Regions from separate parts of the Ensifer sp. ENS10 genome, predicted to be linked through region 1. Evidence: predicted binding sites of a transcription regulator. Region 1 holds the regulator's gene; the other holds the start of a gene.
The links. Region 1 encodes PhoB, which activates phosphate uptake and scavenging genes when phosphate is short. Its sites were predicted from a motif close to TGTCATNNANCTGTCAT; they were not measured.
Positions count from the first base shown of each region.

Region 1 (15,121 bases):
CTTGCCCGCTTCCGCCGGTAGCTCATCATTTCCTGGCGTTCACGCCAAGCTGTCTACAGCGCTGCGCGTCTTATCAGACGCGCAAAGGTCGCTGTAGCACTTTGAATTGCTGCATGTTTTTGACCTTTGACCGGGTACGATTAAAGGAAACATGCAGTGGGCGCTCAATAGATGCCGTTGGGGAAGTAGCGCAGGTAGATTTCCTCGAGCCGGCCGCTGCGCGAAAGCGCCAGCAGCGCGTGGTCGATCGCCTGGGTCAGCGCCGGTTCGGATTTGCGGTTCATGATCGTCAGGCCTTCACCGAGAAAGCGTTGCGAGAAATAGGCACCATCGACGAGTGCGCAGCAGCCCCCGGCAGTCGTGCCTGAGATCCAGAAGGAAAGCTGCAAACCGTCGGAAAAGACCGCCGGCACCTCACCCTTCTGCAGTGCCGTGAGCATGGCATCGCGATCTGGGAAGACCTTGGCCCCGATACTCGGGAAGAACGCCTTGAACATGGCCTCATGGGTGGTGCCCGCCACGACACCGACCGTTTTTTTCCTGAGGTCCTTCGGACCCGTCACGGCGCCGGCCGCCTTGGTGTTGATGGCCAAGCGGGCCGGAAGCCGCATGAAGGCGCGCGAGAAGCCGAAGCGCTGGCGCAGTTCCGGGCCGACGGCGATACCGGCGGCAACCGCTTCGCCCTGCCCCTGCTCCAGCGCCGGCAGCAGTTCCGCATAGGTCACTGCCTGGATCTGGCATTTGGCTTCGATGTCGAGCTCGCGGCAGATCTCGCGCACGAGATCGACGTGAAAACCGGAGAGCTTGCCGGACTGATCGATGAAGTTGAACGGCGGAAAGTCGACCGTCGTCAGGAAGCGCAAGCGCGCAAGGCCCGTGAGATCGGGCTTGGCGATGCGTTCGCGCGCATCGAACAGAATGGGCAGGTCCCTGGGCTGGGCCGCAAGCGGCGTTGCGATCAGGGACGCGCAGAGAGCGAACAGGGAAAGAAATCTCATGGGCAGCGGGCCGGCACGGTTCTTGTCTCAGGGGCGGCGCTTGGAACCGCGGGATGATTCATCGAGCGGTAAAGTAACCGTCCGCAAGGCAACTGGCCATAGGTCTCGCTCGAACGAGGCAAAAGAGGCTTCAGGAAGGATTGGAGCGGGTGATCGGGATCGAACCGACGACATCAAGCTTGGGAAGCTGGCGTTCTACCACTGAACTACACCCGCGATGCCTGCGAAATTTCCCGAACCGGGACGATCTGTCAAGGACCCTTGCGCGGTATCGCACGAGGGTCCCGTGCAAAATCCCTACTCGGCGCGGAAATGTTTCGAAAGCTTCAGGCCCTGGGCCTGGTAGTTGGAGCCGACGCCGAGGCCGTAGAGACCGTCAGGACGCTCCAACATGTGTTCATAGATCAGGCGGCCGACGATCTGGCCATGTTCGAGGATGAACGGCACCTCGTGGCTGCGCACTTCCAGAACGGCGCGGCTACCGCTGCCACCGGCAGAGGCATGGCCGAAGCCGGGATCGAAGAAGCCGGCATAGTGCACGCGAAACTCGCCCACCAGCGGATCGAACGGCGTCATCTCGGCCGCGTAAAGCGGCGGCACATGCACCGCTTCGCGCGAGACGAGGATGTAGAACTCGTCCGGATCGAGGATCAGCTCGTCGCGTCCGCGGCTGTAGAGCGGCTCCCAGAAATCGAAGATCTTGTGCTGCGCCTTCTTGTCGACGTCGATGACCGCGGTGTGGTGTTTGCCACGGTAGCCGATCAGACCCTCCGGACCGGTGCCCTTGAGGTCGATCGACAGCGCAATGCCGCCGCCGCTGACATTCGGGCGTTCGCTCGCCACCAGCACGTCGCTTTCATGCAGCGCCAGCAGCTCCTGTTCGGAGAGCAGCGACTGGCCCATGCGGAAGCGGATCTGCGACAGGCGCGAACCACGGCGCACGACGATCGGGAAGGTGCGCGGACTGATTTCGAGATAGAGCGGACCGCTATAGCCGGCAGGAATCTTGTCGAACTCCTGGGCGCGGTCGGTGATCACGCGGGTGAAGATGTCGAGGCGGCCGGTCGAGCTTTTCGGATTGGCCGAGGCCGACATGCCCGCAGGCAGCGCCAGGCTCTCCATCAACGGCACGATGTACACGCAGCCGGTTTCAAGCACGGCACCGTCGGTGAGATCGACGACATGCAGCTTCAGCCGGTCGAGCTTGTCGGCGACGAGGTGGGACGGGCCGGGCATGAAGCTCGCGCGGACGCGGAAAGCCTTGGCGCCAAGGCGCAGGTCGAGGCTTGCCGGCTGGATCTGATCGTCATCCAGCGGCCTCTCGCTCTTCAGGCGCCCCGTTTCGAGCAGCGCGGCGATCGCGCGGTCGGCCAAAATCCCAGTATCGCGGGCCATTGCAGTCCTCTTTCCAGTTGCGAGACAAAACCAAACTCCGGGAATTGACGCAAGCGCACCCTAGCAGTATTGAAGCTTTATCCCGTGGTGATTTGGCCGGTCGGCTTGCAGCCACGTTAAACAAGTAGCTAAAAAGGCCGGGTGTCAAACCGGCCCATTTTTGCGGCCGGTTTTTTTTTGTTTTTGAAGGTGATCGTCACATGAGCAAAAACTGGCGCCCGGCAACACAACTCGTCCACGGCGGAACCACCCGCTCCCAGCACGGCGAGACGTCCGAGGCGATCTTCCTCACCCAGGGCTTCGTCTACGAGACATCCGAGGCGGCAGAAGCGCGTTTCAAGGGCGAGACCGAAGGCTTCATCTATGCCCGCTACGGCAGCCCGACCAACGACATGTTCGAAAAGCGCATGTGCATGCTGGAAGGCGCCGAAGACGCGCGCGCCACGGCTTCGGGCATGGCTGCCGTTTCCGCGGCAATCCTCTGCCAGCTGAAGGCCGGCGATCATATCGTTGCCGCCCGTGCGCTGTTCGGTTCCTGCCGCTGGGTGGTCGAGACGCTGGCGCCGAAATACGGCATCGAATGCACGCTGGTCGATGGACGCGATCTCGCCAACTGGGAAAAGGCGATCCAGAAGAACACCAAGGTCTTCTTCCTGGAAAGCCCGACCAACCCGACGCTCGAAGTCATCGACATTGCCGGTGTGGCCAAGCTCGCCAACCAGATCGGCGCCAAGGTCGTCGTCGACAACGTTTTTGCGACGCCACTCTTCCAGAAGCCGCTGGAACTCGGCGCCCATATCGTCGTCTATTCCGCCACCAAGCATATCGATGGCCAGGGCCGCTGCCTCGGCGGCGTCGTGCTTGCTGACAAGGAATGGATCAACGAGAACCTGCACGACTACTTCCGTCATACCGGCCCGGCCATGTCGCCGTTCAATGCCTGGACGCTGCTGAAGGGCATCGAAACCTTGCCGTTGCGCGTGCGCCAGCAGACGGAAACCGCACGCCGCGTCGCCGACTTCCTGGCTGAGCAGCCGCAGGTGGCGAAGGTCATCTATCCCGGCCGCAAGGATCACCCGCAGGCCGACATCATCGCCAAGCAGATGACCGGCGGCTCCACCCTCGTCGCCTTTGAACTGAAGGGCGGCAAGGATGCGGCATTCGCGCTGCAGAATGCGCTCGAGATCGTGCGCATCTCCAACAATCTCGGCGACAGCAAGAGCCTGATCACCCATCCGGCAACGACGACGCACAAGAACCTGACCGACGAGGCCCGCGAAGAGCTGGGCATTTCCGCCGGCACGGTGCGTTTCTCGGCCGGCATCGAAGACAGCGAGGATGTCGTCGAGGATTTCGCCCGCGCGCTTGAGGCCGTCAAAGCCTGAGGCAACGAAAAGATACGGCCGCCACAACAGACGGCGGCCGTCGATCCCTCGTGGCGCTCATGCAGCGGGCGCCCCGCCATCCAATATGGCCTCACCAGCGGGATCGAGCGGGTTCGAACAGCCGATCCGGATACCCGCAAGCCCTTGCCCCAGAATGGGTATGCACAATCTTGCCGTTATTCTTGACGAAACCATCTTGCTGTAGAATACCCTGAAAGACCGAAGCAAGGTGTTGCCCATGTATCGCGCTTTGACCCGCGACATAGAAGTTACGGTGGAGCCGTACTATCTCGAAGAGCAGTCGGACCCCGATGACGGCCGCTATGTCTGGGGCTATCGCATTGTCATCTCAAACCATTCGGACGCAGCCGTGCGGTTGATGACCCGCTACTGGCATATCACCGATGAGAATGGGCAGGTCGATGAGGTCAGCGGTCCCGGCGTGATCGGCGAACAGCCGCTGCTCAATCCCGGCGACACCTATGAGTATTCGTCCGGCTGCCCGCTGGATACGCCGTCGGGCGTGATGTTCGGCCATTACAGTATGGAAGCGGAAGGCGGAGAGACCTTCAACGTGGCCATCCCCGCCTTCTCGCTCGATTCACCCGGGCTCGTGCGTACCCTGAACTAGCTTGATCCGGAGTGGCGCCGGCTACTGTGGACGCACTTCGCTTGCCTCGAAACGATAGGTCGTCGAGCAGAATTCGCAGGTGACCTTCACGGCCCCATCCTCGATGGTGCTTTCGATATCATCAGCGTCCAGATTGGCGAGCACCGAGTGCAGCTTCTCGCGCGAGCAGCTGCAACGGTCATAAACCGCCTGCGGCTCATAGACGCGAACGCCGCGCTCGTGAAACAGCCGGTAGAGCAAGCGTTCGGTTCCGACCATCGGGTCGGTCAGCTCGTCGGTGTCGATCGTCTCGACCATCACCTTGGCTTCCGCCCAGAGATCGTCATCCTCGAAGACGCCTTCCCCGTCATCGCCATCGCCGCCGGAAAGATCAGGCTGGCGCATGCGCTCCGGCGCTTCCGGCAGGAACTGCGCGACCATGCCGCCGGCACGCCAGCGATGGCGCGGCTTGCCGCTTTCATCGCGGTCGAGCAGCTCGGCAACGCCGAGCCTGACCTTGGTCGGGATCTGCTCTGACTGGCGGAAATAGACGCCAGCGATTTCTTCCAGCGTGGCGCCGTCCAGCGCAACGATGCCCTGATAGCGCTGAGTATGAGCGCCCTGGTCGATGGTGAAGGCGAGTACGCCCTTGCCAAGCAGTTCATGCGAAAGGGTGCGGCCATCCTTCTCGGCGTCGGCAAGCGCATCTGCATCGTAGCGGGCATAGGCGCGCACGCGATCCGGCGTCGAGAAGTCTGCGACGACGAGATCGACCGGACCATCGCCTTTCGTCTGGACGATCAGCTTGCCTTCGAACTTCAGCGAAGTGCCGAGCAGAACCGTCAGCACGACGGTTTCGGCAACGAGCCGCGCGACCGGAAGCGGATAGTTGTGGCGCTCCAGAATTGCGTCGAGCATCGGGCCGAGCTGCACGGCGCGGCCGCGCACGTCGAGGCCTTCCACCTGGAAAGGCACGACGTGATCGTCACCGGCGAAGTCGAATTCACCAAGCCCTGGCGTCATGTCAGTCATGTCTTGCTCCTTGCCTCAGCAACTGCGTTGCGCCGGGGACATTCCTGTCCCCCGGCGCAACGTGCCCGCTGTCTCAATCGATCCCGCGATAAACGGATTGTCCACCGGATATGTGCCATCAGCCATTGCGCCGCGCACCACCCGTGGCAGTCGGCGCTTCACTGTTGCCAGGAGCGCCCTGCAGCCGCCTAGATCGTGTCGCACGGCGGCAATGTCAATAGCCAGCCTCACAGCCGCCGAAGCGCTGCGCCATCGCGCTCACCGCGGCGCTCGCAAGGGCCTAGACGAGCCCCATGCACCAGGCGATGATCGACTTCTGCGCATGCAGGCGGTTTTCGGCCTCGTCGAAGACCACCGACTGCGGACCGTCGATCACCTCGTCGGTCACCTCCTCTCCACGGTGCGCCGGCAGGCAATGCATGAACAGCGCATCGGATGCCGCTTGCTTCATCAGCGCCTCGTTGACCTGATAGGGCTGGAAGACGTTGTGGCCGCGGGCACGATGCTCCTGGTTCATCGACACCCAGGTGTCGGTGACAACGCAATTGGCGTTGGCGACCGCCTGCTCGGCATCGTGACACAGCAGGATCTCGCCGCCGTTGTTGCGGGCCCAGTTCAGGATCTTGTCCTGCGGCTCGGAGCCGAGCGGCACGGCCATGTTCATGCGATAGCCGAAGCGGGCGGAGCCTTCGATCAGCGAGTGCAGCACGTTGTTGCCGTCGCCGGTCCAGGCGATCGTCTTGCCCTTCACCGGTCCGCGATGCTCCTCGAAGGTCATGATGTCGGCCATGATCTGGCACGGATGGGTGTCATCGGTCAGGCCGTTGATGACGGGTACCGTCGCGTGTTCTGCCAATTCCAGCAGGCGGCGATGGTCGGTGGTGCGGATCATGATCGCGTCGACATAGCGCGACAGGACCTTCGCCGTATCGCCGATCGTCTCGGCGCGACCGAGCTGCATCTCCGTGCCCGAAAGGAACAGGGTTTCGCCGCCGAGCTGGCGCATGCCGACATCGAAGGACACACGGGTGCGGGTGGACGGCTTTTCGAAGATCATCGCCAGCATCTTGCCGGCGAGCGGCTTCTCGGCGGTTCCGGCCTTGGTCGTCGCCTTTCGGACGCGGGCATCATCGATGATCGTCCGAAGATCGGCGGCCGTCATGGCCGAAAGATCGAGAAAGTGTCTGGTGCCTGCCATCGTACTCGGTTCCTCAAAAAATCGAACCTATGTGCGCCACGCAGCGGCGTGAACGCACGAAGGTCATTCTACCATCCTGGGTCAGTCTTGGCCCTATCGGTCAGGCCGCAGCGTTACCACTTGCCTTCGTCACTGCTTCGGCGGCGCGCTCGATGCGTACGAGGCCCTCGCGTGCTTCCTCCGCCGTCACAGTCAACGGCGGCAGCAGGCGCAACACGTTGTCGCCGGCCGGCACGGCCAGGAGCTTCTCGGCGCGGATCTCCTTCAGGAGATCGGCCGAGGGGCCCTTCACCTTGATGCCCAGCATCAGGCCATCGCCGCGGATATCCTCGATGACATCGGGATAGCGATCCTTCAGCGAAGCAAGGCCCTGGCGGAAGACGAGCGCGACGTCGCGCACATGGGCGAGGAAGCCATCAGCGAGGATGACGTCGAGCACGGCGTTGCCGACGGCCATCGCCAGCGGATTGCCGCCATAGGTCGAGCCATGCGTGCCCGCCACCATGCCGGCGGCCGCCTCTTCCGTCGCCAGGCAAGCGCCGAGCGGGAAGCCGCCACCGATACCCTTGGCAACGGCCATGATATCCGGGCGGATGCCCGTCCACTCATGGGCAAAAAGCTTGCCGGTGCGGCCGACGCCGGTCTGAACCTCGTCGAGGATCAGGAGCAGGCCGAATTCGTCGCAGAGGGCGCGCAGTTCCTGCATGAATTCCTTGGTCGCGGGACGGATGCCGCCCTCGCCCTGGATCGGCTCGATCAGGATCGCGGCGGTCTCCTCGGTGATCGCATTCTTGACGGCCGCGATGTCGCCGAACGGAACCTGGTAGAACCCTGGGGCCTTTGGCCCGAAACCTTCAATGTACTTTTGCTGACCACCGGCGGCGATCGTCGCGATCGTGCGACCGTGGAACGCGCCCTCGAAGGTGATGATGTGAAACTTCTCCGGCTGGCCTTTGGCGAAGTGGTACCGCCGCGCCGTCTTGATCGCGCATTCCAGCGCTTCCGCACCGGAATTGGTGAAGAAGACCCGATCGGCAAAGGTGACGGCCGCCAAGCGGCGTCCAAGACTTTCCTGACCGGGAACTTCGTAAAGGTTGGAAAGGTGCCAGACCTTCTCGGCCTGCGCCTTCAGCGCCTCGACGAGATGCGGATGCGCGTGGCCGAGCGAGTTCACGGCAACGCCGGCGGCGAAGTCGAGATAGCGCGAGCCGTCTTCGGCGATCAGCCAGACGCCCTCTCCTCGCTCGAAACGCAACGGCGCGCGCATGTAGGTATCGTAAAGCGGCGTGGTTGCAGTCATGCGAGGCTCTCCTTACTCCAGTCGGCATCGGTCCCGCTGCTTCATGCGGCCCGATAAAAATCAAAAATGCCGCCTTTCGGCGGCGCAGGCACTATTCCTATTTCGCGCCGCAATGTCAATAAAACCAAGCCTTGCAGTGCAACAGAGAAGCCCGTTTCCCGGCGGCGAAAAAATCGCCCGGAAGGGCTTGCAAAAATGCAACGCCAGCCGAGCAAGTTGGGGAAAACTACGAAATCGATTCGGCGTGAATCCCGGGACTCTTGCCACGGAGTCCGACGGTCAGTACGTTAACATTCAATTACTAGACGCATGCGGCGGACCTAGTCACCAAAAGAGTTATCGCGTTTGCAACCTCGGGATTCAACCGGGGTGCGGTGAGGGATTCTGCCATCCCCAACGCTGAGAACGGAGAGTGCAGAAATGAACTGGACTGACGAGCGGGTGGAGAAACTGAAGAAGCTTTGGTCCGAGGGCCTGAGCGCAAGCCAGATCGCGGCACAGCTCGGCGGCGTCAGCCGTAACGCTGTCATCGGCAAGGTTCATCGCCTGAGCCTTCCAGGCCGTGCCAAAGCCGGCGGCAGCACCACTGCGGCGGCCCGCCCGAAGCGGCCGACCTCGGCGCCGCGCGCTCCGAACTACGCCTCGCGCGTTTCGACCCGCACCGTTGCCCGTCCGTCCGGCGCCACCGTTCTCAAGGAAGAGATCGAAGTCGATCTCGTTGCCGAGCAGGATTTCAGCATCCAGACCGACGTGGTCGTGCCGATGTCGCGCCGCCTCGAGCTAACCCAGCTCACGGAACGCACCTGCAAGTGGCCGATCGGCGACCCGCTGAAGGAAGAGTTCCACTTCTGCGGCAACGATTCCCCGGAAGCTTCGCCCTATTGCAGCTTTCATGCGCGGCTTGCCTACCAGCCGTCCGCCGAGCGCCGTCGGATGCGCTAAGGATCCGCACAGGACCAAAACGAAAGGGGCCGATCGGCCCCTTTTTTATTGACTTCTGTTTGCCCTTCTCAGCTTTCGAGCGAGTAGCCGGCGCCGCGCACGGTGCGGATGACATCAGGCATGGTCGAGAAGTTCAGCGCCTTGCGCAGGCGGCCGACATGCACGTCGACGGTCCGCTCGTCGACATAGATGTCGTGGCCCCAGACGCCGTCCAGCAACTGCGAGCGCGAGAAGACACGGCCCGGAGAGGACATCAGGAACTCCAGCAGGCGGAACTCTGTCGGCCCCAGGCGAACTTCGCGGCTGCGGCGATGGACGCGATGGGTTTCCCGGTCGAGCTCGATGTCGCCGCAGCGCAGCAGCGTCGAGAGAACTTCGGGCTTCGCCCGGCGGAGCATCGCCTTGACGCGGGCCATCAGCTCCGGCGTGGAGAAGGGCTTGACCACATAGTCGTCGGCACCGGTCGCCAGACCGCGAACGCGCTCGCTTTCCTCGCCGCGCGCCGTCAGCATGATAATCGGCAGCCGCTCCGTCTCCGGGCGCTGGCGCAACCTACGGCAAAGCTCGATGCCGGAGACGCCAGGCAACATCCAGTCGAGGATCAGAAGGTCGGGCAGGCGTTCCTGTAGCCGGATCTCCGCCTCGTCACCCCTGAGGATCGTATCGACGTCGAAGCCTTCAGCTTCCAGATTGTAACGCAGCAGGACGCTCAGCGCCTCTTCGTCTTCGACCACGGCGATTTTTGGCAACATCAGGTAACGTCTCCTTACCGCGAGCGCCGCGCGGGTCCAGCGGACCGGCCGGCACTCAGACACTCTAAATCTGGAGCACATCCGCCGTTTTCAAAGGCGGGGCGAAAACCGCATGCTTCAGATACAGGAATTCGGGGCCGCGACCGAAGCCGCGACCGGATGATATTCATGGGGCATGCATTGCGAACGGCGCGTTTAACGCCAGAGCGGGATGAGGAAAAGTGTATGCGGTTGTCCCCCGCATCCCGCTCCAACCTTCTAGTCGTTGACCGAGCCCAACGTCGACGTGTTGTCATCCTTCGGGCGCTCGCCCTCCGGCTGGGCACCCGTCGCCATGTAATAGATCGTCTCGGCGATGTTGGTCGCGTGGTCGCCGATACGCTCGATGTTCTTGGCACAGAACAGAAGATGCGTGCAGGGCGTGATGTTGCGCGGATCTTCCATCATGTAGGTGAGCAACTCGCGGAACAGCGAGGTGTAGATCGCGTCGATCTCCTCGTCGCGCTCACGAATGCTGTTGGCCTTTTCCGGCGAACGCGACGCATAGACGTCGAGCACTTCCTTGAGCTGCACCAGAGCGAGCTCGGCGAGGTGCTCGAGACCGCGGGCGAGCTTGCGCGGGATGCCCGAACCGGCAACCGCGATCACGCGTTTGGCAGTGTTCTTGCCGAGGTCGCCGACACGCTCCAGGTCGGAGGCGATGCGGATCGACCCCATGATCTCGCGAAGGTCGGCGGCGACCGGCTGGCGCTTGGCGATCGTGACGATCGCCTTCTCGCCGATCTGACGCTCGGCATCATCGAGAACAGTGTCGTCCGAGATTACCTTTTGCGCCAGCGCCAGGTCGGAATTGACCAGAGCGCGGACGGATTCGGCGACCATCTGCTCGGCGAGACCGCCCATTTCCGAGATGCGGCGCGTCAGGTACTTCAGTTCTTCGTCATAGGCGGACATGATATGCATGGACATGATCGTCGATCCTTACGGGCGCTTTCCAGTGACTGTTGCAGCCGTGATTGGCCTCAGCCGAAGCGGCCCATGATGTAATCCTGGGTGCGCTGGTCATCCGGATTGGTGAACATCTTGTCGGTGTCGTTCTCCTCGACGAGATTGCCGAGGTGGAACATGGCGGTGCGCTGCGACACGCGGGCGGCCTGCTGCATCGAGTGGGTCACGATGACGATCGTGAAGTTCGTGCGCAGTTCATGGATGAGTTCCTCGACCTTGGCGGTCGCGATCGGGTCGAGTGCCGAGCAGGGCTCGTCCATGAGGATGACTTCCGGGCTGACGGCAACAGCGCGTGCGATGCAAAGGCGCTGCTGCTGACCACCGGAGAGGCCGGTGCCCGGCTCCTGCAGGCGGTCCTTCACCTCGTTCCACAAACCTGCCTTCTGCAGGCTGGTTTCGACGACCTCGTCAAAATCCGCCTTGGTGCGGGCAAGCCCGTGGATGCGCGGACCGTAGGCGACGTTGTCGTAGATCGACTTCGGGAACGGGTTCGGCTTCTGGAACACCATGCCGACGCGGGCGCGCAGCTCGACCACGTCAATGGTCGGGTCGTAGATGTCGTCCTCATCGAGCGTGATCTTGCCGGTGACGCGGCAGTTCTCGATGGTGTCGTTCATGCGGTTCAGCGTGCGCAGGAAGGTCGACTTGCCGCAGCCCGACGGACCGATCAGCGCCGTTACCGTGTTCTCGCGGATGTTGAGGTTGACGTCGAAAAGCGCCCGCTTCTCGCCGTAGTAGACCGACACATCCTTGCCGATCATCTTGAAGGGAACCGTGTTCATTTTCTGATCCAAGGCTTTCTCGACCGCTGCTTCTGACATGATGTTCATAGTAATTACCTCACTACCAACGGCGCTCAAAGCGACGTCGCAACAGAATGGCGCCAAGGTTCATGACGACGAGGAAGATGAGAAGAATGATGATCGCGCCGGAGGTGCGCTCGACGAAGGCGCGTTCCGCCTCGTTGGCCCACATGTAGATCTGCACCGGCAGCGCTGTCGACGGCTCCATCGGCGAACCGGGATAGTCGACGACGAAGGCGACCATGCCGATCAACAGCAACGGCGCGGTTTCGCCAAGCGCGTGGGCCAGGCCGATGATCGTACCGGTCAGAATGCCCGGCATGGCCAGCGGCAGAACGTGGTGGAAGATGGTCTGCATCTTCGAGGCACCGAGACCGAGCGCCGCCGAGCGGATGGACGGCGGGACCGCCTTCAAGGCCGCGCGGGTGGCGATGATGATCGTCGGCAGGGTCATCAGCGTCAGCACGAAACCGCCGACGACCGCTGCCGAACGCGGCATGCCGGCAAAGTTGATGAAGACGGCGAGACCCAACAAACCGTAGACGATCGACGGAACGGCCGCGAGGTTGTTGATGTTGACCTCGATCAGGTCGGTGAGCCGGTTCTTCGGAGCGAACTCTTCGAGATAGATCGAGGCGGCAACGCCGATCGGCAACGACAGCACGAGCACGATCAGCATCATGTAGAACGAGCCAAGGGCGGCAACGCCGACGCCCGCCGCTTCAGGACGGCTGGAGGCGCCGAAGGTGAAGATGCCGGTGTTGAAGCTCTTCTTCAGGACGCCGGCGCTTGCGAGCTCGTTCATCCAGGTGACCTGCTGGTCCTTGACCTTGCGCTTGCTCTCTTCGACCTTGAGGTCGATCTGGCCCTTGTTGGCGGAGTCGATGTTGGCTTCGGCCAACAGCGTGACCGGAATGGTCTTGCCGACGATGGACGGATCCGCCACGACCATGTCGCGCAAGAGCGTACGGGAGCTCGCAGAAACCATGTCGGTCGCCTGCTTGACCAGCGGCCGTTTGGTCGCATCGATGCCGAGCTGCTTGACGAGCGCATCACGCACCAGCAGCGGATAGTTGGCGGTCATCAGTACCTTGCTGTCGGTCGTGCGTTCGCCGTTGGGGTCGATGACCTTTTCGGTGAATTCGATCGGCAGCGTGATCGTCGTCTGCTGGAACGCGGTGTAGCCGTTGGAAATGACGGTCCACAGCAGCAGCGCCAGGAAGAAGAGACCGGTGCTGATTGCCGCAATGCCGTAGGCGCGGAACCGGCGCTCGGCGGCATAGCGACGCTTGATGCCGATATCGCGCTTTGCGGATTCAGGACGGGCGGAGATCCGGACGGTCGGGGAAGCGATGTCGGTCATTCGTACTGTTCCCGGTATTTGCGCACGATGTAGAGCGCGTAAATGTTGAGGCCGAGCGTGATGACAAAGAGCGTGATGCCCAGCGCGAAGGCCACCAGCGTCTGCGGCGAGGTGAACTCGAGGTCGCCCGTCAACTGGTTGACGATCTTCACGGTCACCGTCGTCATCGGCTCGAAGGGATTGATCTGCATGCGGGCCGCGACACCGGCTGCCAGCACGACGATCATCGTCTCGCCGACGGCACGCGATGCGGTCAGAAGCAGCGCGCCGACAATGCCGGGAAGTGCTGCCGGGAGAATAACCTTCTTGACCGTTTCCGAGCGGGTGGCACCGAGACCGAGCGAGCCGTCACGCAATGCGCGCGGCACCTGGGTGATGATGTCGTCCGAGAGCGACGACACGAACGGGATCAGCATGATGCCCATGACGATGCCTGCGGTGACCACGCTCTGCGCCTGGATGAAGTTCTGGTAATTGCCGGTGGCAAGGCCGTTCAGCTGCGCCGAGATATCACGCAGGAACGGACCAACGGTCACGAGAGCGAAGAAACCGTAGACGATGGTCGGGATGCCGGCGAGCACTTCGAGCAGCGGCTTTGCGGTCGAACGCAAGCGCGGGCTTGCATACTCCGCCATGTAGATGGCTGCGAAGAGGCCGATCGGCACCGCAAAGAGCATCGCGACGAAGGCGATGTAGAGCGTGCCGGTGAGAAGCGGGACCAGGCCGAACTGACCGGAGGCGCCACCGCTGCCGGCAGCAGCGAAGCGCGGATCCCAGACCGTGCCGAAGAAGAATTCGAACGGCGAGACCATGGTGAAGAAGCGGCCGGCTTCCGACAGCATCGAGGCGACGATGCCGACCGTCGTCAGGATGGCGATGGAAGACGCGACGATCAGCGAGCCGAGAATGACCCGCTCGACCTGGTTGCGTGCACGGAAGCGGGTCGCGATGTTGCGGATGGCGTAGATGCCGCCGGCAATCGCGATCAACAGTACGGCCGCGGTCATCAGCCAGCGGTTGGCGGCGGCCATCGCGTTGAAATGCTGGGCGACGGTGACCATGTAGGGCTCGCCTTCGCCGGCCAGGGCGACGCCCTTGGCTGCGAGCGTCGAGCGGAGATTGGCGGCACCGCTTTGAAGTGCCGCAACCTCCTCGCCGCTCAGGCGCAGCAGACCACCGGCAACGGACTTGACCTGGCCGAGCGCGAGCTGAACCGCGGCGGTCCCCTGGCTCTGGACGGTGTCCGGCAGGGCCGCGCGCGTGCTCCCGTCAATATAGATAGGAGCGGCAATCAGCCAGGTGCCGAGAACGAGCGCCGCCGGCAGCATCGCCCAGATAGCGACGTAGCTGCCGTGATAGCCCGGCAAGGAATGAAGGTTGGAGAGCTTGCCGCCAGCCTGCGCCAGCGAACGTGCGCGACCGGCAAAATAGGCAATGAAACCAATAACAATAATTAGCAAAAGAAGGAGCGAGGTACTCATCCGCACGTCTCCCCGGTATCGCCCGCCATGGGCCGCCGGCAAATCGAATGAAGGCATGCCCCGGCGCGAAGGATATCGCGCCGGGGCTTGTCGTTATCAGAGCATGTTGCCGGCTGCGAAAGCCTTGCGGATTTCTTCGCGCTCGGCGTCCGGAGCAGCAACCAGGCCGTACTCGGCGAGCGGGCTGTCCGGGCCGATCATCTGGTCGTTGATGAAGAACTCAACATATTCCTTGAGGCCCGGGATAACGCCAAGGTGTGCCTTCTTGACGTAGAAGAACAGCGGGCGGGAAACCGGATACTCGCCGGAAGCGATCGTTTCGGTCGACGGTACGATGCCGTTGACGGTCGCGACCTTCAGCTTGTCGGCGTTGTTTTCGTAGAAGGACAGGCCGAAGACACCGATGCCGTTCTTGTTGGCAGCGATACGGGCGAGCGTCTCGGTGTAGTCGCCGTCGATGTCGACAGCCATGCCGTCCTTGCGGACCGCGACGCACTTGCTGTGCTGCTGCTTTTCATCGGTAACGGCAGCCTTGATGACGTCAACGGCGCCGGCGTTCTTGCAGCCTGCAGCCAGGATCTTCTCTTCGAAGACTTCGCGGGTGCCGTGCTTTTCGCCCGGGATGAAGGCGGCGATTTCAACTTCCGGAAGGGCGGAGTTGACTTCCGACCACTTCTTGTAAGGGTTGGCAACGAGCTTGCCGTCGACGACGACTTCAGCAGCGAGAGCCTTGTAGAGGTCTTCCGGCTTCAGGGCGAGGTCGGCATTGCCGGCGTCGGTCGCGAAGACGATACCGTCATAGCCGATCTTGACTTCCTGGATTTCGGTCACGCCAGCGGCCTTGCAGGCCTCGA
Region 1 covers NZ_JACVAS010000001.1:459,297-474,417, reverse strand. Annotated here, with positions in the region: gene IB265_RS02355 (tellurite resistance TerB family protein) at 1-21, shown strand, start outside; gene IB265_RS02350 (transporter substrate-binding domain-containing protein) at 165-998, opposite strand; tRNA gene IB265_RS02345 (tRNA-Gly) at 1,140-1,214, opposite strand; gene IB265_RS02340 (2'-deoxycytidine 5'-triphosphate deaminase) at 1,296-2,393, opposite strand; SAM riboswitch at 2,468-2,546, shown strand; gene IB265_RS02335 (O-succinylhomoserine sulfhydrylase) at 2,594-3,778, shown strand; gene apaG (Co2+/Mg2+ efflux protein ApaG) at 4,017-4,409, shown strand; gene IB265_RS02325 (Hsp33 family molecular chaperone) at 4,431-5,420, opposite strand; gene argF (ornithine carbamoyltransferase) at 5,701-6,618, opposite strand; gene IB265_RS02315 (aspartate aminotransferase family protein) at 6,719-7,918, opposite strand; gene IB265_RS02310 (GcrA family cell cycle regulator) at 8,339-8,860, shown strand; gene phoB (phosphate regulon transcriptional regulator PhoB) at 8,929-9,612, opposite strand; gene phoU (phosphate signaling complex protein PhoU) at 9,871-10,584, opposite strand; gene pstB (phosphate ABC transporter ATP-binding protein PstB) at 10,635-11,450, opposite strand; gene pstA (phosphate ABC transporter permease PstA) at 11,464-12,786, opposite strand; gene pstC (phosphate ABC transporter permease subunit PstC) at 12,783-14,267, opposite strand; gene IB265_RS02280 (substrate-binding domain-containing protein) at 14,364-15,121, opposite strand, start outside.

Region 2 (15,121 bases), on a different contig from region 1:
ATCGCTGATGCCGTCCGTACCCGGGATCCACGCCGTGGACTTGCGCGAGATCGACGGGCGCATGAGCGTCGCCGTGGTGCAGGCGGTCATCCCGGAAACGCTGGCCGTTCCAGCGGAGCGCCGGGCGCCGGTGCTCATGGTTTCGGTGCGACCGGTGACGGCCAAGATGACGCGAGAGATCGCGACGCGTTTGGGCGTCCGGGGTCTTGCTTTCGTGCCATTGACCGAGCGGCCGAAGGGCAGCGTCTACACATCGGTCGGCCGCTGTTCTGACGCCTCCTGTCTGGTGGCGGCTTGGATGCCGCAATCGCCTGGCGGGTTCGTGCGCGCCGAGTTGCTGCCGAGCGTCATCGTGATGGCAATCGTCGCAGCGCTGCTGATGGCGTTCGTTGCCTTCCGCTTCTCGACGCTCTTTGCCGCCTTGCAGCAGAGCGAGGCACTCAACCGGCACCTCGCCAAGCACGATCGGCTGACGGGGCTGCTGAATCGCAGCGGCTTCGACGACATGCTGGCGGCGGCGCTGTTGAAGGCAAAGACGCACCCGTTCACGCTCGTCTATGCCGACCTCGACGCGTTCAAGGCGGTCAACGACCGCTATGGTCATGCGGCCGGCGACGCTGTTCTTGTCGCTATGGCCGAGCGTTTCCGAAACCGCGCCGGACCCAAGGGTACTGTGGCACGGCTCGGCGGCGACGAGTTCGCAATCATCCTCGGCGATTGCAGCGAGGCCGAAGCCCGTGGGCTTGCGGCCGGTCTTGTCGCCGATGCGCAGACACCAGTTGGGTTCAACGGCCAGCTGCTGGTCGTCGGCGGCAGCGCCGGCATCGCCTTCGCGCCGCGCCATGGTTTGACCGCGCGTGCCTTGCTGCTGGCGGCAGATGAGGCGCTCTATCTTGCCAAGCGACGTGGCCGCAACCGCGTCGAGACCGCTGACGATACGGTGCTGCCGGGTGAAACCACCGGCGAGCAGCCAACCGCCGGGCCAAGCGGCCTGGGCGATTTTTCTACTCCGGTACGTTATAGGGCGTGATGACCACCACGGCCGAAAGCTGAGGGCCGACTGCGGCGGACGGCACGCGGCCGTAAAGCATGATGGTGCGGAAGGCCGTGCGCGCGTCGGTCTTCAGGTCGTGATGCAGGACGAAATGAATGCGCCGCGCGCGCAGCAGCGCCAGATTGTCATCGTCGAGATCATGGGCGATGTAGAGCGCGCAGTTGCGGTTGAGGCGATCGAAGGCTGCCAGCACCGAGCGGTTGCCGCCGCCGATCGAATAGGCGGCATTGATGTCGGGGTTGGCGGCGAGCGCTGCGTCCGCCAGCGCGCCGGTTTCGCTATCGCGACCATGCCCCTCGCTGATCTCGACGATCCTGATTGTCGGATAGTGCTGACGCAGCACTCGGCGGAAGCCGATCTCCCGCTCTTCCTCGCCGCGGAAGCGGCCGCTGGATAGCGTCACGAGGACCGTGGCCGCGGCACCTGCAAAGCGTTCGCCAATCAGATAGGCAGCCGTTTCTCCGGCCGCCCGGTTGTCGGCGCCCGCATAGGCGGTGCGCTGGGAGTTGGGAAGGTCGGTCACCAGCGTCACGACGGGAATACCGCCTGTCTCGAAGCGTGCGACGGCGCCGACGATCTCGGGCACATCCGGCGCCTTCAATACCAGCCCGTCGGTTCCGCGCAGGCGGATGCGGTCGAGCAGTTGCGCGATGTCCTGCGGGCGCATGGTCTCGGCGAAGTGAAAACGGCAGCGAAAGATCGTCGGCGCCAGCGTGATGGCCTCGCTTTCGAAGGCTCGCCGGACCGCATCGGTAAAGCGCTCCGGCGCCTCCATGACGATATCGATCGCGAACTTGCGGCCCTGAATGTCGAGCCCCGCCTGCTGCTTCTCCAGCTCCTCGATGGCCGCGCGAACCCTGGCGATGGTCTGGCGGCGAACGCCCGGGCGCTCGTTGAGCACGCGATCGACCGTCGCGGTACTGAGGCCGGCCTGAAAGGCAATGTCCTTGACCAGAAACGGATGGGCCATCGCCGCTGCTCTCCTGATGGATTTTTGATGGATTCTTGCTCTATATCATGTTTTGCCGCCGCCTATAGTCGTGTCCATCAAGATGTTCCGGAGGAGGAAACGGGATGAAGACCGACAACAGTGCGAGGCAGCGGATCGAGCGTGTCTGGCTCACCGAAGCGGCCTGCGATATCGAAGCGTTCCGCGCGGAAGTCGAGCGTCGGACCAACCTGGCCGACTATCCCTATGCTTCAAGCTGCGACCAGAACGTATTGATCTACAATAGCGTCGAGCTGATTGCCGCCTGCGGCAATGCAGAAACGCGGCGGGCGGTGCTTGCCGAAATCTGTGAGGCGCTGGCGACCGGCCCCGGTGTGGCGGTCTTCAAGCGCGCCTTTGCCGACACCGCCGCGGTGGATGTCGCGAGCACCGTCTTCGACGAGATCATCGAGGAGCAGCATCGCAGCAACAGCGGCGGCGGCGACCACTTCGCCAAGCCTGGCGCCAATGATCGCATCTGGAACTCGCTGGAAAAGCACTGCCTGAAGGCGCCGGCGAATTTTGCCGCCTACTACGGCAATGCCATCATTGCGCTTGTCAGCGAAGCCTGGCTTGGGCCGAATTACCAGATGACGGCGCAGGTGAACCGCGTCAATCCGGGCGGCGCGGCACAATCGGCGCACCGGGACTACCATCTCGGCTTCCAGACCGCCGCGGTGATCGAGCAGTACCCTCTCCATGTTCACAAGCTTTCGCCGGTGCTGACCCTGCAAGGGGCGGTCGCCCATTGCGACATGCCGCTTGAAAGCGGGCCGACCCTGTTTTTGCCCTATAGCCAGACCTATGTGCCGGGTTATCTGGCGCTCAATCGGCCGGAGTTCCGGGCCTATTTCGACGAGCATCATGTCCAGCTTCCGCTCGAGAAGGGCGATGTGGTCTTCTTCAATCCGGCGCTCTTCCACGCCGCCGGCAACAACCGCTCCACCGACATCCGCCGCGTGGCGAACCTGCTGCAGGTGTCCTCGGCCTTTGGCCGGGCGATGGAAACGGTCGATCGGCTGACGATGAGCGCGACGCTCTATCCGGCCTTGAAGGCGTTGCTGGCGAAGGGCAAGCTGACCGAAGCGGAAGCGGCCAATGCCATCGCGTCCTGCGCCGAGGGCTATTCCTTCCCAACCAATCTCGACCGCGATCCGCCGCTTGGCGGGCTGGCGCCGAAGACCCAGGCGCAGTTGATGCGCGAGGCACTGGCCGCAGGAACGAGCGAGCAGGATTTTCAGTCGGCACTCGACGCGCAGGCGAAGCGCAAGCTGAGCTGACGGGTCAGTCTCACAATTGACAGGCTCCCGGTGCGTTTCGCTCGGGAGCCGTAGCTGTTTCACACGATCATCTGCGAGGGAGGAACTCGATGAACGGACAGATGCAAGGCAAGATCGCCATCGTCACCGGCGGCACGCAAGGGCTGGGCGCAACGATCGCCGGTCTATTCGCCGAACGCGGTGCGGCGGGTATCGTCATTTGTGGACGCAATACCGCCAAGGGAAAGGCGAAGGCCGAAGAAATCGGCAAGGCAAGCGGCGCGAAAGTGGTCTATGTCGAGGCCGATCTTGAAAAGGTGGACGACGCGCGCAAGGTCGTTGCCGCCTGCGATGCGGAATTCGGTCGGGTCGATGCGCTGGTCAATGCCGCCGCCATCACCGATCGCGGCACGATCCTGGACACGACACCGGAACTCTTCGACCGGATGTTCGCCATCAATGTGCGGGCGCCGTTCTTCCTGATGCAGGAGACGGTGAAGGTGATGCGGCGCGAGCGAACGGAAGGCACCATCGTCAATATCGGCTCGATGTCGGCAATGGCCGGGCAGCCCTTCATTGCGGCCTATTGCTCGTCGAAAGGCGCTCTGGAGACGCTGACCAAGAACACTGCCTATGCGCTTCTGCGCAACCGCATCCGCGTCAACGGCCTGAATATCGGCTGGATGGCTTCCGAAGGCGAGGACCGCATCCAGCGCGAATTTCACGGCGCTGCCGCGGATTGGCTCGAAAAGGCGGCCGCCAGCCAACCCTTCGGCAGGCTCGTCGATCCGGCCGAGGTGGCGCGAGCCTGCGCCTACCTGTCTTCGGCGGAATCCGGGCTGATGACCGGATCGGTGATCTGCTTCGACCAATCGGTCTGGGGCGGCTATGACGGTTCGCCCCATCCGGTGGCGCCGCTCTAGATCACGAAGATTTTGGGTCGGATCGATCCAAAATCATAAACGTGATCGGTCCTTAGAAGTTAGAGCGGAATGCGGGCGGAAAACTGCGTGCACTTTTCCTCATCCCGCTCTGACGGGCGCTTGTCTTTCGCTGGTGGCTGTGCCCTTATGACGCCGTCAGGTGCCCGCGCAAGCGGGAGAATCGGGAATCCGGTGTCATTCCGGAACGTGCCCAACGCTGTGACGGGGACGGTCGCCTCTACAAGTGCCTTGAATTGATTCAAGGTTTTGCCACTGGATCTTAAATCGATCTGGGAAGGTGAGGCGACCGGTTGAACCGAAGTCAGAAGACCGGCCTGGCGAGATAGACCGAACCCCGCGCGGACGGCGGGAGGTTTTCGCATTGTTGGGGATCGAACGATGCTGACTGAACCGAAGGGCGGCCTTGCGGCTGCCGGTGCCTTCTCGCTGGATGAGCGGGAGGCTGTCTACCGCGCTATCGAAACACGCCGCGACGTGCGCGACGAATTCTTGGCAGAGCCTCTTCCCGACGATCTGGTGAAACGCCTGCTTACGGCGGCGCACAGTGCACCGTCGGTTGGCTTCATGCAGCCCTGGAATTTCGTACTGGTGCGGGGGGCAGAAACGCGCGAGCGCGTCTGGCAGGCGTTTCGCCGCGCCAATGATGAGGCGGCGCTGATGTTCGAGGCAGAGCAGCAGACCAAATACCGCTCGCTGAAACTCGAAGGCATTCGCAAGGCACCGCTCAGCATTTGCGTCACCTGTGACCGCACGCGCGGCGGCGCCGTCGTTCTCGGCCGCACGCACAATCCGCAGATGGATGTCTATTCGACGGTTTGCGCCGTGCAAAACCTGTGGCTTGCGGCCCGCGCCGAAGGAGTTGGCGTCGGCTGGGTCAGCATCTTTCACGAGGCCGAGATCAAGGCGATCCTCGGCATTCCCGATCATATCGAGATCGTCGCCTGGCTCTGCCTCGGTTATGTCGATCGCCTTTACCAGCAGCCCGAACTGGCGGTGAAGGGATGGCGGCAACGCCTGCCGCTGGAAGAGCTGGTGTTTGAGGAAGGCTGGGGGAACTGCGGCGAGAGTTCCTAAAACCCGTCTCGCAAAAGTGCGCAGCGGTTTTGCGATAACGACGTGCGAAGTATCAAAAACTTAAAGTGCAATGAGCGAATCTAAAAGATCGCGACGGGCTTTAAGGCGGCGCCAGGATCAGTTCTGGACCGGTTGATAGGCCGGTCCCTTCGGGTGCTTCAGGTCGATCGAGGTTTCTTCCTGCGGCAGGAAGGTCGGGCCGACGACGCGCACCTTGCTCTTGGACGGGTCGTAGGGCCGCTCCTCGGCCGGCGCCTTGGCGGTCGTGGTGTCCGCCGGTTTCTTGGTTTCGATCACGACGATGGACGACTGATCGTCGCCGATCTTGGTGCCGGTCGTCTTCGGCGAGGTTGCGGCAGTCTGCGGTATCTGGCAGCCGCACATGCCAGGCTTGCTGATGCCGCGGGTGCGATAGGCAAACGCATTGGGCATTTCGGTATAGGGTAGCCCGGTCACGGCCGAGACCATCTGTTCGCTCTCTTCCGTGTTGATATCGTGGAAGTAGAGTTCCGTTTCGGCGCCAGGGCAGCGCGCCCGGCAGGCCTGTTCGTCACGCGGGAAGTCGGCCGGCGTCGCATCCGAGGAGATCGGGAAGAAGGCGCCGTCGCAGGTGCGCACGCACATGGTCCTGAGCGTTCCGCGGTAATAGCCATCCTGCGGCGCATAACTGTCTTCGTTATGCCCGAGCATCGGCCCGTAGGCGTCCTCAGGTGGCAGGTCGGCAATGATGTTGCGGTGCGTTTCGGGCTCTTCGGGCTCGACGCTGGCGAACTCCTCGCTGTCGCTGTAGCAGCCGTTGATTTCAAGCGCGGCAAGGATGCGGCGGCGGCTGTCTTCGCTGCCGCCGGCGACGATCTGCTCGCGCTCCGACTTCAGCATGCGCAGATTGTCTTCCATCTCGGCGATGAGGCTGTCGAGCTCCCCGCAGCTGTCGGGGTCGCCGCCATCGAAGGTGACGACGCTGCCGCCACCGCAGCCCGCGCGGCGGCGGTCGTTCTTCGCCCGGCGCAGCTCGATATTCTGTCGTGAGATGGCGCTGGCATAGTCCCGGGCATCCGCAGTGGTGGCGACCATGTCGGGCAGTTGCGCAAGCCGGGTATTCAGCCGGTCGCACACGGTCGATGCCAGCGAAGGATCGGCACCGACCAGGGCCAGCGGCACAAGCACCACAGCGACGTGTTTCAAGCGCGGGAACACGGGCGAAGTCTCTTCCTGATGCCGCATGATGCCGGCCTTCTGATATGGGCGGCTGCCAGCGGCAATTCCTGTTTCACCTCCATCATAGAGCTTGTCGGTGATCGTGCAACGACAAGCGGCGGTTTGCGTTAACGGCTCCGGCCGGCGATGGCATTCAAGCGGCGCGGGCGGTTTCGAGCGACATCGGGCGTTCGAGAACGGTGCCTTCGATGGCGGCAATGGCCTTCATGCGCTGAAGCAGGTCGTTAGTCACTTCCCAGGCGACGGCAACGGCGAAGACCGAGCCGATGCGATGGGGTTCGGCAATGCGCTCGCCCGGGCATCCCATGCGGCGGAACATGCGCTCCAGGAACACGTCGGTGACCGTGACGATGTGGCTGATGCCGGAGGCGAGACCGAGTTCGCCGACACCGCACATCAACTCGGCGGCGGCGATCGTCACCTGATTGGAGGCGCGGTCCTGCGAAATCTCAGGCTCAATGCAGAAGCGGCTCGATTCCCACACCGAGGCGCTGCGGATTTCCGGATTGTCGCCGAGCAGGATCGGGAAGGTATCGTCCAACATGTTGGGACCGAGCGTCGGCAGCAGCCTCAGCGAGCCACGCAGCCGGCCGTCGGGAGCGTAGGACAGCACATAGAGCGGGTTCGCCGTGTCGTAGTTGTCGATTTCCCATGCGCCGTCCGTCTGAACGTCCCATTTCAGGAAATCGTGGAAGACCCGCTTGCGCAGCCGGAACATGTCGTCGACGGCCTGCGGGTGCTGTGCTCGGGTCTTTCCGTTCAGGATCCTGATCATCTTTTTCTCCATCCTTGTCTTGGGATGGGCGGATGCTGTCAGGCTGGCGGCGGTCGCGTAACTGTCGGTAGTGACAGTTTAAATCAGCGATATTTCCCACTAGATTTCGAGGGGTTTTGGGAGGGCATTGGCGCGAGCTGCGTCAAACGGTGGGGATCAGCGCATGGCGGACGGCCTGGGCGACCGCTTGCGTGTTGGAGACGACATTCAGCTTGCGCCTCGCATTGGTCATGAAGAAGCGCACAGTGCGTTCGGAAATGCCGAGGATAGTGGCGATTTCCCAATAGCTCTTGCCGGCGGCGGCCCAGGTCAAAACCTCGGTTTCGCGACCGGTGAGGCGCATGTCACGCGCCGAAAGGCCGCCGGCCATTGCGCCATGTTCCAGCATGGCCGCATGGAAAAGATTCGCGGCGAGCTGGAAATCGCGCAGATGTTGGCGCCGATAGGCCGTCCATTCGTCGGCCGGCATGTTGACGTTGATTGCCAGCAGCGCCGTCCGACCTGCGGGCGATGGCAGCGGCAAGGCAACGCCCTCGGTGGAAATGCCGATTTCCTGCGCGGCCTGGAACAAAGGCTCGCATTCCGGGAACCGATGTCGCGCCATCGTCCATTCCACCGGGCGCACGCCGCCAAGCGCGAGCTTCAGGATCGGATCGATTCGGTGAAGGCCGCGCGAACGGTAGATCTCGGCGGCATAGGCGCCGAAGGTGTGATGCAGGCGGCAGATCTTGAGCTCGTCCGCATAGGGCTCGGCTTCGAGGTACAGGAGATGGGCAATGCGGAACGTGCGGCGCATCAGCGTAAAGAAATGAGCGGGCTCGACACAGCCCCCGCCTTCCAGGATTTCCAGCATGTCGAGGACAGCCTGCTGCTCAGTCATGCCACAACACCGAATCTCGTCCGAAGCCACAGCATGGTTAGAGGTTCACCTTTTGTCCAGCGCAAACTTACCCGTTTGGTGTGTGGTGCCAATTTTGCAATTTTCGATTGCCGGTTCTTGCGACCGGATCGCGCGAGCGGGCAGCAGAGGATGATTCCGCTGTGATTCTCGGGCGATAGAGCGTCGCGCTCAACAACTGCGCGACGCCTGGATATGGCATTGGGGGCGCCGGTCTGGCGCCTGATAGCTGCGAAGATCGAAGGCGATCTCCGCGGTATCATGTCAGCCCGGATGGCTGGCTTCGACGACCGCGAGGGCCGCCATGTTGACGACACCGCGCGATGTGACCGAAGGCGAAAGGATGTGCGCGGGAAGCGCCGAACCCAGCAGGATCGGACCGACATGCAGGCTGTCGGTCATGGTCTTGACGACGCCGAGCGTGATGTTGGCGGCATCGAGATTGGGGAAGACCAGCAGGTTGGCTTCACCCGGCAGGCTGCTGTCCGGCATGACGCGTTGGCGCAGCGCTTCCGAGATCGCCGCATCGCCGTGCATTTCACCGTCGACTTCGAGGTCAGGCGCGAGTTCGCGCACGAGCTGAAGCGCCTTGCGCATTTTGGTGGCGCTTTCCGAGTCGCGCGAACCGAAGTTCGAATGCGAGACGAGCGCTGCACGCGGCGTGATGCCGAAGCGGCGGATTTCCTGCGCGGCCATGACGGTCGTCTGCGCGATCTCCTCGGCGCTCGGGCAGTAGCTGACATAGGTGTCGGTGAAGAAGGTCGCGCCGCGCTGCGAGATCAGCAGGCTGAGGGCGGAGAAGTCGAGCACGCCTTCACGCTTGCCGATGATCTGCGAAACGTCGCGCATGTGCCTGGAGTACCGGCCTTCGACGCCGCAGATCAGCGCATCGGCTTCGCCGCGCTTGACCGCAAGCGCACCGATCACCGTCGTGTTGGTGCGCACGATCGTACGGGCCGCCTCCGGGATGACGCCGAGGCGTCCGACGAGGGCGAAATAATCCTCGACATAGTCGCGGTAGCGCGGATCGCCTTCGGGGTTCACCACTTCGAAATCGACATCCGGACGGATGCGCAGGCCGTAACGGCGCAGGCGCGTCTCGATGATCTGCGGACGCCCGATCAGGATCGGCCGGGCCGTGCTTTCTTCCAGCAGCACCTGGGCGGCGCGCAGCACGCGCTCGTCTTCGCCCTCGGCAAAGATCACGCGGTTCTTCTGGGCGTTCTTCGCGGCGGCAAACACCGGCTTCATGATGAAGCCCGAGCGGAATACGAAGCGGTTCAGCTTGTCGAGATAGGCGTCATAATCCTGGATCGGACGGGTGGCGACGCCGCTTTCCTCGGCCGCCTTGGCGACGGCCGGCGCGATCCTGAGGATCAGGCGCTGATCGAAGGGCGAGGGGATCAGGTAGTCGGGGCCGAAGACCGGGGTTTCGCCGGAATAGGCGCGGGCGGCAACGTCGGACGGCTCCTCGCGGGCAAGGCCGGCAATGGCGCGGACCGCCGCCATCTTCATTTCTTCGTTGATCGTGCTTGCGCCGCAATCGAGCGCGCCGCGGAAGATGTGCGGGAAGCACAGAACGTTGTTGACCTGGTTCGGGAAGTCCGAGCGGCCGGTGCAGATCATCGCATCCGGGCGGGCGGCACGGGCCTCTTCCGGCATGATTTCCGGCGTCGGGTTGGCAAGCGCCATGATCAGCGGCTTTTCGGCCATCTGAACCAGCAGCTCCGGCTTCAGGACGCCGGCAGCGGAAAGGCCGAGGAAGACGTCTGCGCCGCCGATGCTGTCGGCGAGCACGCGGTTGTCGCTCTCCTGGGCGTAGATGGACTTCCACTCGTCCATCAGCACTTCGCGGCCCTTGTAGACGAGGCCTTCGAGATCGTGCACCCAGATGTTCTCGCGCTTGGCGCCGAGGATGACGAGCAGGTTGAGGCAGGCGAGTGCTGCCGCACCGGCACCCGACGTCACGATCTTCGCCTTGGCGATATCCTTGCCGGCGAGTTCCAGGCCGTTGAGGATGGCGGCGGCGACGATGATCGCCGTTCCGTGCTGGTCGTCATGGAAGACCGGGATCTGCATCTTTTCACGCAGCTGGCGCTCAACCTCGAAACATTCCGGTGCCTTGATGTCTTCAAGGTTGATGCCGCCGAAGGTCGGCTCCAGCGCCGAGATCACGTCGACCATGCGCTCGATGGACGAAGCGTCGATCTCGATGTCGAAGACGTCAATGCCGGCGAACTTCTTGAAAAGGACGGCCTTGCCTTCCATCACCGGCTTGGAGGCGAGCGGCCCGATATTGCCGAGACCGAGCACGGCCGTGCCGTTGGAGATGACCGCGACCAGGTTGGCGCGCGCCGTGTAGTCGGCGGCCGTTTCCGGGTTGTCGCGGATGGCGATGCATGGCGCGGCCACGCCGGGCGAATAGGCGAGTGCCAGATCGCGCTGGTTGCCGAGCGGCTTGGTGGGCTGGATTTCGAGCTTTCCCGGGCGCGGGTAACGGTGGAAGAAAAGGGCCTGCTGGTCGATGTCGCCGCTGGCCGGACCGATGTGGGATTTCGTCTTGTCGCCCGTGTTCATGCTCTCACATTCCTCATTCGTGGTCGTGCCTTTTGGCATGAATTCGGAGCGAGGTACAGTTTTGCCGTGCTGATTTCGGCGGCCAGACCGGCGGCAAGGCGCTCATGTCATCTTCCTGAAACACGAGTCTGGTTTTCACGGGGGCAGGAAGCGTAATTAAAGACGAGGCTGGCATGACGGCGCAGCAAGACAACTCCGTACGAAAGCTCAGGACGTTGTTCATCTCCGACGTCCATCTCGGGTCGAAGGCCGCCAAGACGGACTTCCTGCTCGATTTCCTGCGGCATCACGAAGCGGAGACGATCGTGCTGGTCGGCGACATCGTCGACGGCTGGCGGCTGAAGCGCAGCTGGTACTGGCCGCAGAACTGCAACGACGTCGTCCAGAAGCTCTTGCGCAAGGCCCGCAAGGGCACCCGCATCGTCTATATCCCCGGCAATCACGACGAGTTCCTGCGCGATTTTCCCGGCGTGCACTTCGGCGGCATCGAGGTGGCGCAGCGCTACATGCACGAGGGTGCCGACGGCCGTAATTATCTGGTGCTGCACGGCGACGAATTCGACGTCGTGGTCCGCAATGCCCGCGTACTCGCCTATCTCGGCGACTGGGCCTATGACACGGCGATCGCCATCAATATCGGCCTGGCCGCCATTCGCCGCCGCCTCGGCATGCCCTATTGGTCGTTCTCCTCCTGGGCCAAGCTCCAGGTGAAGCATGCCGTCAACTTCATCGGCGAGTTCCAGAAGGTGGTTGCCGAGGAAGCCCGTCGCCACGACGCTCAAGGGGTGATCTGCGGCCACATCCACCATGCCGTCATCGAGGACATCGGCGATATCCGCTACATCAATACCGGTGACTGGGTGGAAAGCTGCACGGCGATCGCCGAGCACCATGATGGCACGATGGAACTCATCACCTGGCATCAGATGCGCGGTGGCGCGCTTGAGGGCGAAGCCTCTGGTGAAGCCGACAAGCTGCTTGCCCAATTGCTGACACAGCGCGCTGCGTAACCGGAGAGCGACAGGTCACCTCCTGTCGCGAAAACTAGGTTATGGCGAGGCATGCCAGGGCTGTGCTAGAGATTGAGCACAGCCATCAGGTCAGCCGATGATTCCCTCCTCAGCGCCCGCATCCGTGGGCCCTCCGCCGCGCCATTTCGCGCTTCGCATCGCCTTGCTCTTCTGCGCGCCGTTGATCGTCAACGGCTTCGCGATGCCGTATTTTCCGATGTGGCTCAGCACGCTCTCGATGAGCGACTTCGAGATCGGCGTCGTGCTGGCGCTGCCGATGTTCGTGCGCGTCATCACCGCGCCGATCGCCGGCGTCATCGCCGACCGCCTCGGCGAGCGGACGATCGTGCTGATCTGGTCTGGCTTCCTGTCGCTCGCAACCGCTCTGGTGTTGTTCTATTTCCGCGACTTCTGGCCGGTGCTGGTCATCTACACGCTGCAATCGGCGGTCTATTCGCCCTATGTGCCGATCGTCGAGGCGATCGCGCTTTCTGGCGTCCGCCGCTGGGGCTTCGACTACGCCCATATGCGGCTCTGGGGCTCGGTCGCCTTCATCGGCGCAACCATGCTCGGCGGCTGGATGGTCGGCATATTCGGCAGCGACATGGTGCTGCCGGCGATGGCGATCGGTTTCGGCCTGACGATTGCCATGGCCTATGCGGCGCCGCGTGTCGGCAAGCCGCGCCGGCCATCGCCGATCACCGCGCTCACCGAGCCGCCGCCGAAGTCGCTCAAGCAGCTCGACCTGCAGCTGCTCCTGATCGGTGTGACGCTGGTCAATGCCAGCCACGCGATGCTTTTTGCCTTCTCGGCGATCTACTGGCAGCACATCGGCTACAGCGGCACCGAGATCGGCCTGCTCTGGAGCGCGGGCGTGGCCGCCGAAGTGACGATGTTCATCTTCGCCAAGGCGATCAGCCGCCGTTTCAGCGTCTGGGTGATGATCCTGTCGGGCTGTTCGCTCGCCGTGGTGCGCTGGATCATCTTCCCGATGGATCTCGGTTTCAGCGGCTACTTCATCCTCCAGTGCTTCCACGCCTTCACCTATGCGATCATGCACACCGGCATGCAGCACAAGCTCGTCGAGCGGGTGGTGGAATCCCAGGAAGCGTCCGCCCAGGGGCTCTACTTCTTCTACACCGGCATCTTCACCGCGATCTTGACGTTCCTATCGGGCTACTTCTACGCCTGGTACGGGGTGAAGGGGTTCTATTCGATGTCGGTCGTCGCCTTTGCCGGCTGCTGCTTTGCGGTCGCCGCCTGGTATCTTCAGCCCCAGAGGCGCGGCTCCGGCGGGAAGACCAGCGAAGCCTCGTAGCGCAGGCCGGGTGTGCGGTCTTCGGCGAGCAGCAGCGGCCCGTCGAGATCGACGAAATCGGCGCCCTGGGCCACCAGGATCGCCGGGGCCATCGCCAGCGAACTGCCGACCATGCAACCGACCATGACCTTAAGGCCGAGGGACACGGCCTCATCACGCATGCGCAACGCCTCGGTGAGGCCGCCGGTCTTGTCGAGCTTGATATTGACCGCGTCATAACGGCCGACGAGCGCGGCAAGGTCCTCGGTCGCGTGCACGCTTTCATCCGCGCAGATCGGCACGGGGCGGGCGATCGTCGCCAGCGCCTCGTCGCGCCCGGCGGGGAGCGGCTGTTCGATCAGGTCGATCCGTTCCTCGGCGCAGATTGCGAAATGATAGGCGAGGGTTTCGGGCGTCCAACCCTCATTGGCATCGAGGATGATGCGGCTCTCGGGCGCGCCCGCCCGCACGGCGCGGATACGCGCGGCATCGTCCGGTGTGCCGACCTTGATCTTGAGGAGTGCGCGGTGGGCATATTTCGCCGCCTGTTCGCGCATGGTGTCTGGCTCGGCGAGCGATAACGTGTAGGCGGTGGTCAGTGCGTCGGGTGAGGCTATGCCCGCAAGCGCATGAACAGGCTTGTTTTTCTGTTTGGCCTCCAGGTCCCACAATGCGCAATCGACGGCATTTCGTGCGGCGCCTGGTTTCATCTGGCGCTGCAGTTCGACACGGGTCAGGCCAGCCTCGATGCGCGGGCGAATGGAAGCGATCTCGGCCAACACTGAATCGATCGTTTCACCGTAGCGGCCGTAGGGCACGCACTCGCCGGAACCGGTGTGGGTGCCGTCACTGATTCGGCAAGTAACGACGCTCGCCGTCGTCTTGGAGCCGCGCGAGATCGTAAAGGTGCCTGCGATCGGGAAATGTTCCACCGCTGCATCGAGAGAAAGTGACATGAAAACGTCTCCGGCCTGCATTCTGAAGGGCTGGTATCGCCACCGGTCGAAGGTTCGGGTGACAGCAACGATACGAGCGGTTATGACGGTGTAAGGATTTACGAATCTTTACGGCGGCGCGCGTTGAGATGCGCAAAGTTCGCTGTAACACTTTAGGCCCGCTGCATAAATTTGTCCTGAGACCGACCCCGATCCAGGGAATTATGCAGTAGAAATTCGGGAAAACAGAAGCCACGTGTCGCAACCTGCCCGCAAGATGACCGCTGATGTCGCGCTGGCCGAAAGTGGTGGCGAGCGAAGCTATGTCTTCACCGGCGTCTGGCGGCATGAAACAGCCGAGGCGATGGCGGCGAAGCTGGACCAACTCGCGCGCAAGGGTGACAGCGCCGCTCAGTTCGACCTCTCCGGCGTGACCGCGATGGATACGGCCGGGGCCTGGATCATCCGCCGCTTCGTGACCCGTGTCGTCGGGCCGTCCAGAGATGACGTTCACTTCGCCGACGGCGGGCAGCGCTATGTCGAGCTGATCGACGCCTTGCCGGCAGAACTGCGTTCGCCCGATGAAGGCAAGGAGCGGGTGCCGCTGTTCCAGCGCATATTCGCGCCGGTCGGCGAGGTCATGATCGCGACCTGGGAAGATATCGTCGCTGCCATGTATATTCTTGGCTCTGCGGTGCGCGGCGCCCAGCTGAAGCTTGGGCGGCACAGCGGTGTCTCGCCGGCGGCGATCGTTCACCAGATCGACCGGATGGGCGTGATGGCAGTGCCGATCATCATGCTGATGTCGTTCCTGATCGGTGCGATCATTGCGCAGCAGGGCGCGTTCCAGCTCCGTTACTTCGGCGCGGAAGTCTTCGTTGTCGATCTCGTCGGCATCCTGCAATTGCGCGAAATCGGCGTTCTTCTCACGGCGATCATGATCGCCGGCCGTTCCGGCAGTGCCATTACCGCCGAAATCGGTTCGATGAAGATGCGCGAGGAAGTCGACGCACTGAAGGTAATGGGACTGAGCCCGATCGGCGTTCTCGTCTTTCCGCGCCTCGTCGCGCTCACCGTTGCTCTGCCGCTGCT
Region 2 covers NZ_JACVAS010000002.1:186,050-201,170, reverse strand. Annotated here, with positions in the region: gene IB265_RS07910 (GGDEF domain-containing protein) at 1-1,030, shown strand, start outside; gene IB265_RS07905 (LacI family DNA-binding transcriptional regulator) at 1,005-2,024, opposite strand; gene IB265_RS07900 (phytanoyl-CoA dioxygenase family protein) at 2,129-3,322, shown strand; gene IB265_RS07895 (SDR family oxidoreductase) at 3,412-4,224, shown strand; cobalamin riboswitch at 4,366-4,578, shown strand; gene bluB (5,6-dimethylbenzimidazole synthase) at 4,624-5,319, shown strand; gene IB265_RS07885 (DUF2865 domain-containing protein) at 5,437-6,543, opposite strand; gene IB265_RS07880 (acyl-homoserine-lactone synthase) at 6,671-7,312, opposite strand; gene IB265_RS07875 (LuxR C-terminal-related transcriptional regulator) at 7,455-8,192, opposite strand; gene IB265_RS07870 (NADP-dependent malic enzyme) at 8,475-10,787, opposite strand; gene IB265_RS07865 (UDP-2,3-diacylglucosamine diphosphatase) at 10,961-11,797, shown strand; gene IB265_RS07860 (MFS transporter) at 11,895-13,115, shown strand; gene dgcA (N-acetyl-D-Glu racemase DgcA) at 13,067-14,050, opposite strand; gene IB265_RS07850 (ABC transporter permease) at 14,307-15,121, shown strand, end outside.
Region 2: IB265_RS07865 (UDP-2,3-diacylglucosamine diphosphatase) is a predicted target of PhoB. The motif match lies at 10,893-10,909, and genes of this name have one in related genera.